3 regions of the Streptomyces sp. TG1A-60 genome follow, and region 1 is predicted to be linked to each of the others. Evidence: riboswitches for the same ligand, from Rfam matches in the RefSeq annotation. Region 1 holds a riboswitch; each other region holds the start of a gene.

Region 1 (3,267 bases):
AAGAGGTCCAGGAGGTCGCCAAGGCGCGCCTGCGGCCCGACAACCGCGCGGTGCTCGTCTACGAGCCCGTCGCCGGCGACGAGGAAGAGGAGGCCGCCGCGGCGCAGGCCGCCGAAACCACCGACGAGAACGAGGAGTCGGAGAAGTGACCGATCTCGCGACCATGGACTTCCACCCGCAGCCCCAGGCCGGCGAGGCCAGGCCCTGGGCCTTCCCGGCGCCCGAGCGCGGCACCCTGGACAACGGCATGACCGTGCTGCGCTGCCACCGTCCCGGCCAGCAGGTCGTCGCCGTCGAGGTGCTCCTCGACGCGCCTCTGGACGCCGAGCCGGCCGGCCTCGACGGCGTCGCCACCATCATGACCAGGGCGTTCTCCGAGGGCACCGACAAGCACTCCGCCGAGGAGTTCGCCGCCGAGCTGGAGCGTTGCGGCGCCACCCTGGACTCGCACGCGGACCACCCCGGTGTACGCCTGTCCCTGGAAGTGCCCGTGTCCCGGTTGGCGAAGGCGCTCGGCCTGCTCGCCGACGCCCTGCGGGCACCCGCGTTCGCCGACAGCGAGATCGAGCGGCTGGTGGCAAACCGGCTCGACGAGATCCCGCACGAGACGGCCAACCCGGGCCGCCGGGCGGCGAAGGAGCTGTCCAAGCAGCTGTTTCCGGCCGACTCGCGCATGTCGCGCCCCCGCCAGGGCACCGAGGAGACCGTCGAGGGCATCGACTCCGCGGCCGTACGCGCCTTCTACGAGAGGCACGTGCGCCCCGCGACGGCCACCGCCGTGGTCGTCGGCGACCTCACCGGTGTCGACCTCGACGCGGTGCTCGGCGACACCCTGGGCGCCTGGACCAGCTCCCCGGCCAAGCCGCGCCCGGTGCCGTCGGTGACCGCCGACGACACCGGGCGGGTGATCATCGTGGACCGTCCCGGCTCCGTCCAGACCCAGTTGCTCATCGGCCGAGTGGGCGCCGACCGGCACGACCGCGTGTGGCCGGCCCAGGTGCTCGGCACCTACTGCCTCGGCGGCACCCTCACCTCCCGTCTGGACCGGGTCCTGCGCGAGGAGAAGGGCTACACCTACGGCGTGCGCGCGTTCGGCCAGGTGCTGCGCTCGGCGCCCGACGGCTCGGGCACCGCGATGCTAGCCGTCAGCGGCTCGGTCGACACGCCGAACACCGGGCCGGCGCTCGACGACCTGTGGACGGTGCTGCGCACCCTCGCCGCCGAGGGTCTGACCGACGCCGAGCGCGACGTCGCCGTACAGAACCTCGTCGGGGTCGCCCCCCTCAAGTTCGAGACCGCCGCGGCCGTGGCGAGCACACTGGCCGACCAGGTCGAGCAGTACCTGCCGGACGACTACCAGTCGACGCTCTACCGGCAACTCGCCGCCACCGGCACGGTGGAGGCCACCGTGGCCGCCGTGAGCGCCTTCCCGGTGGACCGTCTGGTGACCGTCCTCGTCGGCGACGCCGCCGCGATCGAGGAGCCGGTCAGGGCCCTCGGTATCGGCGAAGTCACCGTCGTACCGGCGGAGTAGAGGCAGGACGGAAGGCGGCGTACAGAAGGGGCCCCGGTGACTGAGGAGTCACCGGGGCCCCTGTTTGTCCATATTGATGGCAGAGGTTGCACGTCTGCCCTGTGGCGTGCGCTACAAAACCCGTGATTCGTTTGTTATTTCGAGGACGGCCCGCTTAGCGTCAGTCCGGCTGTTCGTCAGCAGTCCGCCGCAGCCGCGGCACCGGACAGTCATCGCCGAGTCCCCGTATGGCGCGAGCCAGGGGAGCCGGGGACCCACCGCAGTCCCTGGGGTGAATCGGACGCCCTTCGCGAAGCGCCGCGACACGAGGGGTTTCCGTAGGAGACCTTCCTGCTCCGAACCCGTCAGCTAACCCGGTAGGCGAGAGGGAAGGAAAGGACCAGCCACTTCATGGCGTTCACCCGCGCCCCCGGGAAGCACCGCCGACCCGGCCGCGTGAAGCGCGCGACCACGAGGAACGTGGGCGTCGCCGCTCTCACCGGCACCGGTGTCATCGGAACCCTCGCCGCTCCCGCGCTCGCCGCGGAGCCGGCTCCCGAGCAGACCGGACTGAACCAGATCATCACCCTCGGGGACACGGTCGCCGAGCAGGTCGACGCCCAAGCCGTCGCCCAGCAGCAGGCCGCCGAGGTGGCCGCCGTCAAGAAGAAGGCACAGGAGGCGGCCAGGAAGGCCGCCGCCGAGAAGGCCGAACAGGAACGTGCCGCCGCCGAGGAGCGCGAGGAGATCAAGGCGCGTGCCGCCCGCGCCGCCGAGCGTGAGCGCCTCAACTCCTACGTCGCCCCGATCAGCGGCTCGTACGTCTCCACCGGCTACAAGGCCGGCGGCGCCGTCTGGTCCTCCGGTAGCCACACCGGCGTCGACTTCCACGCCGCGGCCGGCACCGCCGTCCAGGCGGTGGGCTCCGGCACCGTCGTCGAGGCGGGCTGGGGGGCTCGTACGGCAACAACATCATCATCAGGATGAACGACGGCACGTACACCCAGTACGGCCACCTGTCGTCCATCGCCGTCTCCGTCGGCCAGACGGTCACCCCGGGCCAGCAGATAGGCCTTTCCGGGGCGACCGGCAACGTCACCGGCGCGCATCTGCACTTCGAGGCGCGGACGACGGCCGAGTACGGCTCGGACATCGATCCCCTCGCGTACCTGCGCTCGCACGGCGTGAACGTCTGACGCGCTCACAGTGCTTCGCGGGAGGCCCCGGCTCGCCGAGCCGGGGCTTTCCTCGTTGTGGCGTACCCGATGTCCAAAAAATATCCATGGATTCCGGCCTGCCATCGGAAATTCCGGCTCGCTGCAATAGAGTCGCTGGAACACGCGTCAATCATCGACGTTTCACGGGGCTTAAGGCGGAGGTCGGTATGCGTATTCCGGCGCATTCGGTATGCACGGCGATCCGTGATGACATCGTCGCGGGTGTCTACGAGCGCGGCAGCCGCCTCACCGAGGAACTGCTCGCACGCCGGTACGGCGTCAGCCGCGTCCCCGTGCGCGAGGCGCTGCGCACGCTGGAGGCCGAGGGCTTCGTGGTGACCCGCCGACACGCGGGCGCGTGCGTCGCCGAGCCGACCGAGCAGGAGGCCGCCGATCTGCTGGAGATGCGCATGCTGCTGGAGCCGCTGGGCGCCGCCCGGGCCGCCCAGCGCCGTACGGAGGCGCACCTCAAGGTGTTGCGTGGCCTGGTCAGGCTGGGCCAGGAGCGGGCTCGGCGGGGCAGCAGCGAGGATCTGC
Region 2 (3,267 bases), 1.3 Mb from region 1:
GGACGACCTGTGGTGCGAGCCCATCAGCAAGGTGCTGCTGCGCCATCCCTGTCTGTCCGACGACGAGTTGGCCTCGGCGGCGCGCATGGCGGTCGGTTCGCTGGCGACGGTCACCATGTCGGGGCCCGGCACCGTCGAACTCCAGCCGTGCGGCATCACCAAGGCGACGGGCCTCGCCCTGGCCGCCGACCATCTCGGACTGACTCCGGCCGAGACCATCGCCTTCGGTGACATGCCCAACGACATCCCGATGTTCGACTGGGCCGCGCACGGGGTCGCCATGGCCAACGCCCACCCCGAACTCAAGGCCGTCGCCGACGAGGTGACCCTCTCGAACGAGGAGGACGGGATCGCTGTGGTGCTGGACCGGCTGTTCTCGTAGCGCCCGTGTGCCCGTGTGCCCGTGTGCCCAGGGCCTGTCGGCGGATCAGGCCCTGGGCGAGGGGTTCAGCACGGCAGGGTCAGCACGCCTGCTTCGGTACGGCCGGTTCAGCACGCCCGGTTCAGTACGGCCCGAAGACGTTGTCGATCGAGCCGTACCGCGCGGCGGCGTAGTTGCACGCCGCCGTGATGTTCGCGACCGGGTCGTAGGGGTCGTACGGGGTGCCGGCCACGTGGTAGGCGGCGAAGGTCGGGTCGATGACCTGCAGGAGACCCTTCGACGGGGTGCCCGCGGCGGCGTTGGAGTCCCAGTTGTTGATGGCCTGCGGGTTGCCCGACGACTCCCGCATGATGTTGCGGTAAATCCCGTTGTACGTCCCGGGGATTCCCTTTTGCGCCATGATGTCCAGCGACTCGCGGATCCAGCCGTCGAGGTCGTTCGTGTACGTCTTGAGCGACGCCTGTGTGGCCGTGGAGGCCTTGGACGCCATGCCGGACGCGGAGGCCTTCGGCGCGGTGGACGACTTCTTCGCCTTCACTGCCAGCTTCAGGCCCGGGTGGATCAGCGCGGGGTTGTCGCCGACGGCCGCGCGGTTGTCCTTGTAGAGCCGCTGCCAGCCGCCGCTCGTGCCGTGCTTGCGCGCGATCGAGGAGAGCGTGTCACCGGAGACCACGGTGTACGTAAGGGACTTGGCCGCCGCGGCCGGCGCGGACCGCGGGGCTGACTGTACGGAGGTGGCGGCCTGGGCCGGTACGGCGGCGTTCGCGGTGGTGGCGACCACGAGCGGGAGGACGAGTGCGGCCCCGCCGGTTCCGGCGGCGACGACACCACGGGTCAGCGGGTTGGTTCTGGGGCGACGGTGCTTGCCTCGTGCGGGCATGAGGATTCCTCTCCGGCGCCTGCGAGGTGAGCTGTCGGGTTCGGGCTGGAGATGCCCGGCCGCGCGCGTCGTCCGGCGGTCGCTGTGCGTGCCGCGTCCGCTCGTACTGCGCGTGGCTTCACCCCTAGCCGGTCCGATGGGGAAAGACGGACCGGCGGCTTGCCTGGGTCCCCCGCTCCTGCCGTGCGTGGATGAGTGGTGGGTGGGGAGTCCGGGCGGCGGCAGGATTCGGCGATCCGTCCGGACGAGGTGTGAACGTATGCGAGAGCACATGGCAGGAACAAGTCCCGGTTGGGTGGATTGATCCAGTTGACCTTGACTTCGTCGTGTTCCGGCGTTCTGGTGCGGGTGCGGGGTGCGGCTCAACTTGCCTACCGCAAAGGGAGAATCCACGGGGTGGGGCGAAGGTGTCGCACGGGGAGCGCGTGACTCAACTCACGAGAGGAGTCGGGTGAAGTGGGCGGTACTCCGCAAATCGGTCAACTCGGGCCGAGGGTGGCAGGGGTGTGTGCGGGACGGGAAGGGGGCGCGGGCGCCCGGGACGGGGCGTCGCGTGGGGCGCCGTACGCGACCGTGTGCGGGGGCGCCGTGCGGGCCGGTACCTGGTGCGCCGTGCGGGCCGGGGCGTGGCGTGTGCGTCGGCGGATATCGGCGCGCATCAGTTGATCAGCAATACGGAGAGTGCGGTCCCATACCACCCCGGGCGAACCCGTGGGCGCTCGTGGCGATCGAAAGGTGACCGGATACGCTGACTCGGGTGATGGCAGCGACAGATCGACAAACTTTGTCATCGACCGTGAGACCGACCGTGTGACCGTCAGCAGACGTCAGCAGACAGGAGAACCCTCGTGACCGTCGTCGAGCCGTTTGGGCTGAGCGCGCGGGACCAGGCTCTCGAAGCCGATGTCCAGGCCGGAATAGCGGCCGTCGAGGAGGGTCTGCTCGAAGCCACCAAGAGCGAGGTGCCCTTCATCCAGGAGGCCGCCCAGCACCTGCTGCGCGCGGGCGGCAAGCGGTTCCGGCCGCTGCTGGTGATGCTCGCGGCGCAGTTCGGCGACCCGTACGCGCCGGGGGTCGTGCCCTCGGCCGTGGTGGTCGAGCTGACGCATCTCGCCACGCTGTACCACGACGACGTGATGGACGAGGCCGAGGTGCGCCGGGGCGTGCCGAGTGCGAACGCGCGCTGGGACAACTCCCTGGCCGTTCTGACCGGCGATTTCCTTTTTGCCCGTGCCTCGCATGTCCTCGCCGACCTCGGTCCGGACGCCGTCCGTATCCAGGCCGAGGCCTTCGAGCGGCTGGTCACCGGGCAGATCCTGGAGACGGCGGGGCCGCGCGACGGACGCGACCCGATCGAGCACTACCTCGATGTGCTCGGCGGCAAGACCGGCTCCCTGGTCGCGGTCGCCGGACGGCTCGGCGCGCTGATGGCGGGAGCCGACGGGACGGTGGTCGACGTGCTGACCCAGTACGGGGAGCGGCTCGGCGTCGCCTTCCAGCTCGCGGACGACGTCCTCGACATCGCCTCCGACTCGCACGAGTCCGGCAAGACACCGGGGACGGATCTCCGCGAGGGCGTGCCGACCATGCCGGTGCTGCGGCTGCGCGAGCGGGCGGGACGGCTGGGGCTGCCGGACGACATCGCCCTGTGCGAGCTGCTCGACTCCGATCTCACCGACGAGGCCCGGCACGCCGAGGCCCTCACCCGGCTCCGCGTCCACCCCGCCCTGGAACAGGCCCGCCGCGACACGATCCGCTACGCCGAGGAGGCGCGCGCCGTGCTGACGCCCCTGCCGGAGTGCGACGCGAAGGCCGCGCTCGTGGAGCTGTGCGACGCGGTCGTGCACCGGGCGGGTTAGGCGCCCGAACGGCCCTCGCCGCCCCTGCCCGCCCCCTCCACGAGCTGGGAGCTGCGCGAAGGGGTTGCCGGGCCCGCCGCGCTCGGCGGCGCCGTCGCGTGCCCTTTCGCGACCCCGACGACCCCTACGGGTTCGGACCGGTGTTG
Region 3 (3,267 bases), 1.1 Mb from region 1:
GGTACTCGTCGACGAGGACATGGCGGAAGCGGCGCCGGTAGTGCTCGGCGACGTCCGGGAAGGCGCGGAGCAGGTTGACCGTCGTCATGATCAGGTCGTCGAAGTCGAGTGCGTTCGCCTCACGGAGGCGGGACTGGTAGAGCGCGTAGGCCTGGGCGAGGGTCTTCTCGAAGCCGTCGGAGGCCTGGGCTGCGAAGTCCTCCTCGTCGATCAGCTCGTTCTTCAAGTTCGAGATCTTGGCGCTGAAGGACTTGGGCGGGAAGCGCTTGGGGTCGAGGTCCAGGTCACGGCAGACGAGCGCCATCAGCCGCTTGCTGTCGGCGGCGTCGTAGATCGAGAAGGAGGACGTGAAGCCGAGCTTCTTGCTCTCCCGCCGCAGGATGCGGACACACGCGCTGTGGAAGGTCATGACCCACATCGCGGTTGCGCGCGGGCCGACGAGCTGCTCGACGCGCTCCTTCATCTCGCCCGCGGCCTTGTTGGTGAAGGTGATCGCGAGGATCTGGCCCGGGTGGACATGCCGCTCACCCAGCAGGTGCGCGATGCGGTGGGTGAGCACCCGCGTCTTGCCCGAGCCGGCGCCGGCCACGATGAGCAGGGGGAGCCGGCGTGCACCACGGCCGCGCGCTGGTTCTCGTTCAGCCCGTCCAGGAGCGCCGCCGCGTCGAGGGCGGGGCGGGCGGCGCCGTCGCGGTAGTACGCGTCCCGGTTCGGCGGCAGGTCGAACTTCCCGCCGAACAGGTCGTCCGGAAGCGGCTCCGGCACGTGATCGTCCTCGGGCGGCGGCGGGGGTCCCTCGTCATGGCCGCGGGGGGCCTGGAGGTCCGCCAGGAAGCTGTCGTCAAAGAGGCTGCTCATCGCTCTCCGAGTCTAGGCGCCCGCACTGACAGCGAGGGGCCGCCCCGGGAAGTCCGCGCCCACTACCCAACGGAACCACCCCGGAACGCTGAGCGATCGAGCATATCGCCTATCGCGCCGAAGGGGCCAAGGTCACGAAAACGTATCGGACATATCGAACACCAACCTTCACACGAGCCACACCAGTTGGCTAGCTTTTCCCCTCAGACCATGCGACCCAACCGGCGAACGTCGCCGGGCCGCACGGCCTCCGCCGAGTCCGGCACGCCTCCCGTGGCAGCCGGAGCCGGGGACCCACCGAACTCTGGGGTGAATCGACCCGACCGCCGCTCGCGGCAAGGGTCGTAGGGCAGACCTTCCGAAAGCTTGCGCCCGAACCCGACAGCTAACTCGGTAGGCGGACAACGGAAGGAGACGCCGAACCATGGCGCCGCACCGCAAGCCGCGTCCGACCGGCCGAACACGCGCGGGCATACGCACACCCGCGCTCGCCACGGCCGCCCTCACCTCCGTGGCCCTGCTCTCCCAGACGGCCACCGCCGCTCCGTCGGCCGACGACAAGCCGAGCCTGGAGGAGGTCGAGAAGAAGGTCGACGACCTCTACCGTCAGGCCGGGACGGCGACCGAGAACTACAACGCGGCCAAGGAGAAGACGTCCCAGCAGAAGAAGAAGGTCGACACCCTCCTCGACGACGTCACCGAGCGCACGGAGAAGCTCAACGAGGCACGGGAGCAGTTGGGGTCGTTCGCCGCCGCCCAGTACCGCGCGGGTGCGGCAGCCCCCGACCAGGCGTCACTGCTCCTGGCGGACGACCCAAAGGACTACTTCGACCAGGACCAGCTGATGGGCCGGTTGACGGACCGCCAGAAGGGCGCCGTCGACGCGTACGTCACGCAGCAGGCCGAGGTGACGGAGCAGCGCCGGAAGGCGAGCGACAGCCTCGAACAGCTCACCGAGTCGCAGAACGCCCTCAAGACCAGCAAGGCCGAGGTCCAGGCGAAGCTCGCCGAGGCCCGCCGGCTCCTCTCCACGCTCACCGCCGAGGAGAAGGCCCGGCTCGCCGCGATCGAGCAGCGCGAGCAGGAGGAGGCCGAGCGCAGGGCTGACGAACTGACCCGCCGGCAGGCGGCGGCCCAGTCGGCGACCGAGGAGACCCTGGGGGCACCAAGGGCCCAGGGGACCCCGGAGGGGGCTCCCACCGGCGCGGAGACGTTCGCCACCGGCACCGAGACCTCCGCCCCGGCCGAGGACGCCACCTACGCCTCGAAGGCCGCCAAGGCCCTCGCCTTCGCCCGCGCCCAGGTCGGCAAGCCGTACGTCTGGGGCGCGACCGGCCCCGGTTCCTACGACTGCTCCGGCCTCACCCAGGCCGCCTGGAAGGCCGCCGGCGTCGACCTCCCCCGCACCACCTACGACCAGGTCACCGCCGGCACCGCCGTCTTGCTCGCTGATGCCAGGCCCGGCGACCTCGTCTTCTTCTACGACAACCTCGGCCACGTCGGCCTCTACATCGGCAACGGCATGATGATCCACGCCCCGAAGCCGGGCGCGTACGTGCGCGAGGAGTCGGTCTTCTACGACGGGGAGTCGTCGATCCGCAGCGTGCTGCGACCGGCGTAGGCGACGGCGCTCGGGCAGCCGGCGTCGGGTGCCGTCAGGTCCAGAGGACCGCGATGAAGACGTTCACCGTCGTCAGGGCGCCCACCAGCCCGAACAGCCGCTTCTCCACCGTCTCCTCGTCCCGTTTCACGTACACCAGCCCCAGGATCACGATCAGCAGCGCCAGTTTGACGCCGATCTTGATGTTGTTGACGGGCTGGTCGTCGGCCTGGTTGAGGCCGACGAGGAGGGCGCCGGTGACGAGCATGACGAGGGCACCGTGGAACATGGCCGGGACGAAGCGTGCGGTGCCCTGGCCCATGGCCTTCAGCTGGGTGAGGAAGCCTCCGAGGAGGGAGGCGATGCCGATGATGTGGAGGGCGACGAAGAGGTGGATGAGTACGTCCATGGGCGGAGCCTAATGAGAGGCCCGTGTGGTCTCGGGCACCGGGGCGGGTGCGGGGTCGGTGCTCCGTGGCGCCCGGGACGCGGTCCCCGACGCTGAACGACCTTGCATATATGCGCTCCATAGCACCATCCCGTCCCCGCCGGGCTCGGAATCGCCGCATCGGTCATCGCACAGCGTGAAGTTGGCGGCGCCCGGGAGGGATCACGGTCACATACGGTCACCCCGCGGTCGGTGCACGCCACTTCCGCACAACGCGTTACCGGGCCGATACGCCCCGGCTTAGCGTCCTTCATCAGGTGACCGACTCCCCACCGCCGCCCGGGCCAGGGGCGGCAGTCGGACACCACCGCCGAGAAGGTCCGGCGGCGTCCCGCTCCCCCTGTGCGGGCCGCCGCCGGAC

The links. A riboswitch is a leader RNA that binds a small molecule or an ion and turns the genes downstream of it on or off. The one in region 1 is predicted to bind cyclic di-AMP.
Region 2: it holds a riboswitch for cyclic di-AMP, as region 1 does, so the genes downstream of both, WBG99_RS13770 (LysM peptidoglycan-binding domain-containing protein) here and WBG99_RS08125 (M23 family metallopeptidase) in region 1, are expected to answer to the same signal.
Region 3: it holds a riboswitch for cyclic di-AMP, as region 1 does, so the genes downstream of both, WBG99_RS12965 (NlpC/P60 family protein) here and WBG99_RS08125 (M23 family metallopeptidase) in region 1, are expected to answer to the same signal.

The regions. Positions count from the first base shown of each region.
Region 1 covers NZ_CP147520.1:1,996,175-1,999,441, reverse strand. The annotation lists gene WBG99_RS08135 (pitrilysin family protein) at 1-149, shown strand, start outside; gene WBG99_RS08130 (pitrilysin family protein) at 146-1,534, shown strand; cyclic di-AMP (ydaO/yuaA leader) riboswitch at 1,738-1,912, shown strand; partial or broken gene WBG99_RS08125 (M23 family metallopeptidase) at 1,925-2,709, shown strand; gene WBG99_RS08120 (GntR family transcriptional regulator) at 2,898-3,267, shown strand, end outside.
Region 2 covers NZ_CP147520.1:3,285,489-3,288,755, reverse strand. The annotation lists gene WBG99_RS13775 (HAD family hydrolase) at 1-382, shown strand, start outside; gene WBG99_RS13770 (LysM peptidoglycan-binding domain-containing protein) at 504-1,262, opposite strand; cyclic di-AMP (ydaO/yuaA leader) riboswitch at 1,264-1,466, opposite strand; gene WBG99_RS13765 (polyprenyl synthetase family protein) at 2,111-3,121, shown strand.
Region 3 covers NZ_CP147520.1:3,122,990-3,126,256, forward strand. The annotation lists partial or broken gene pcrA (DNA helicase PcrA) at 1-858, opposite strand, end outside; cyclic di-AMP (ydaO/yuaA leader) riboswitch at 1,100-1,274, shown strand; gene WBG99_RS12965 (NlpC/P60 family protein) at 1,283-2,479, shown strand; gene WBG99_RS12970 (hypothetical protein) at 2,514-2,867, opposite strand.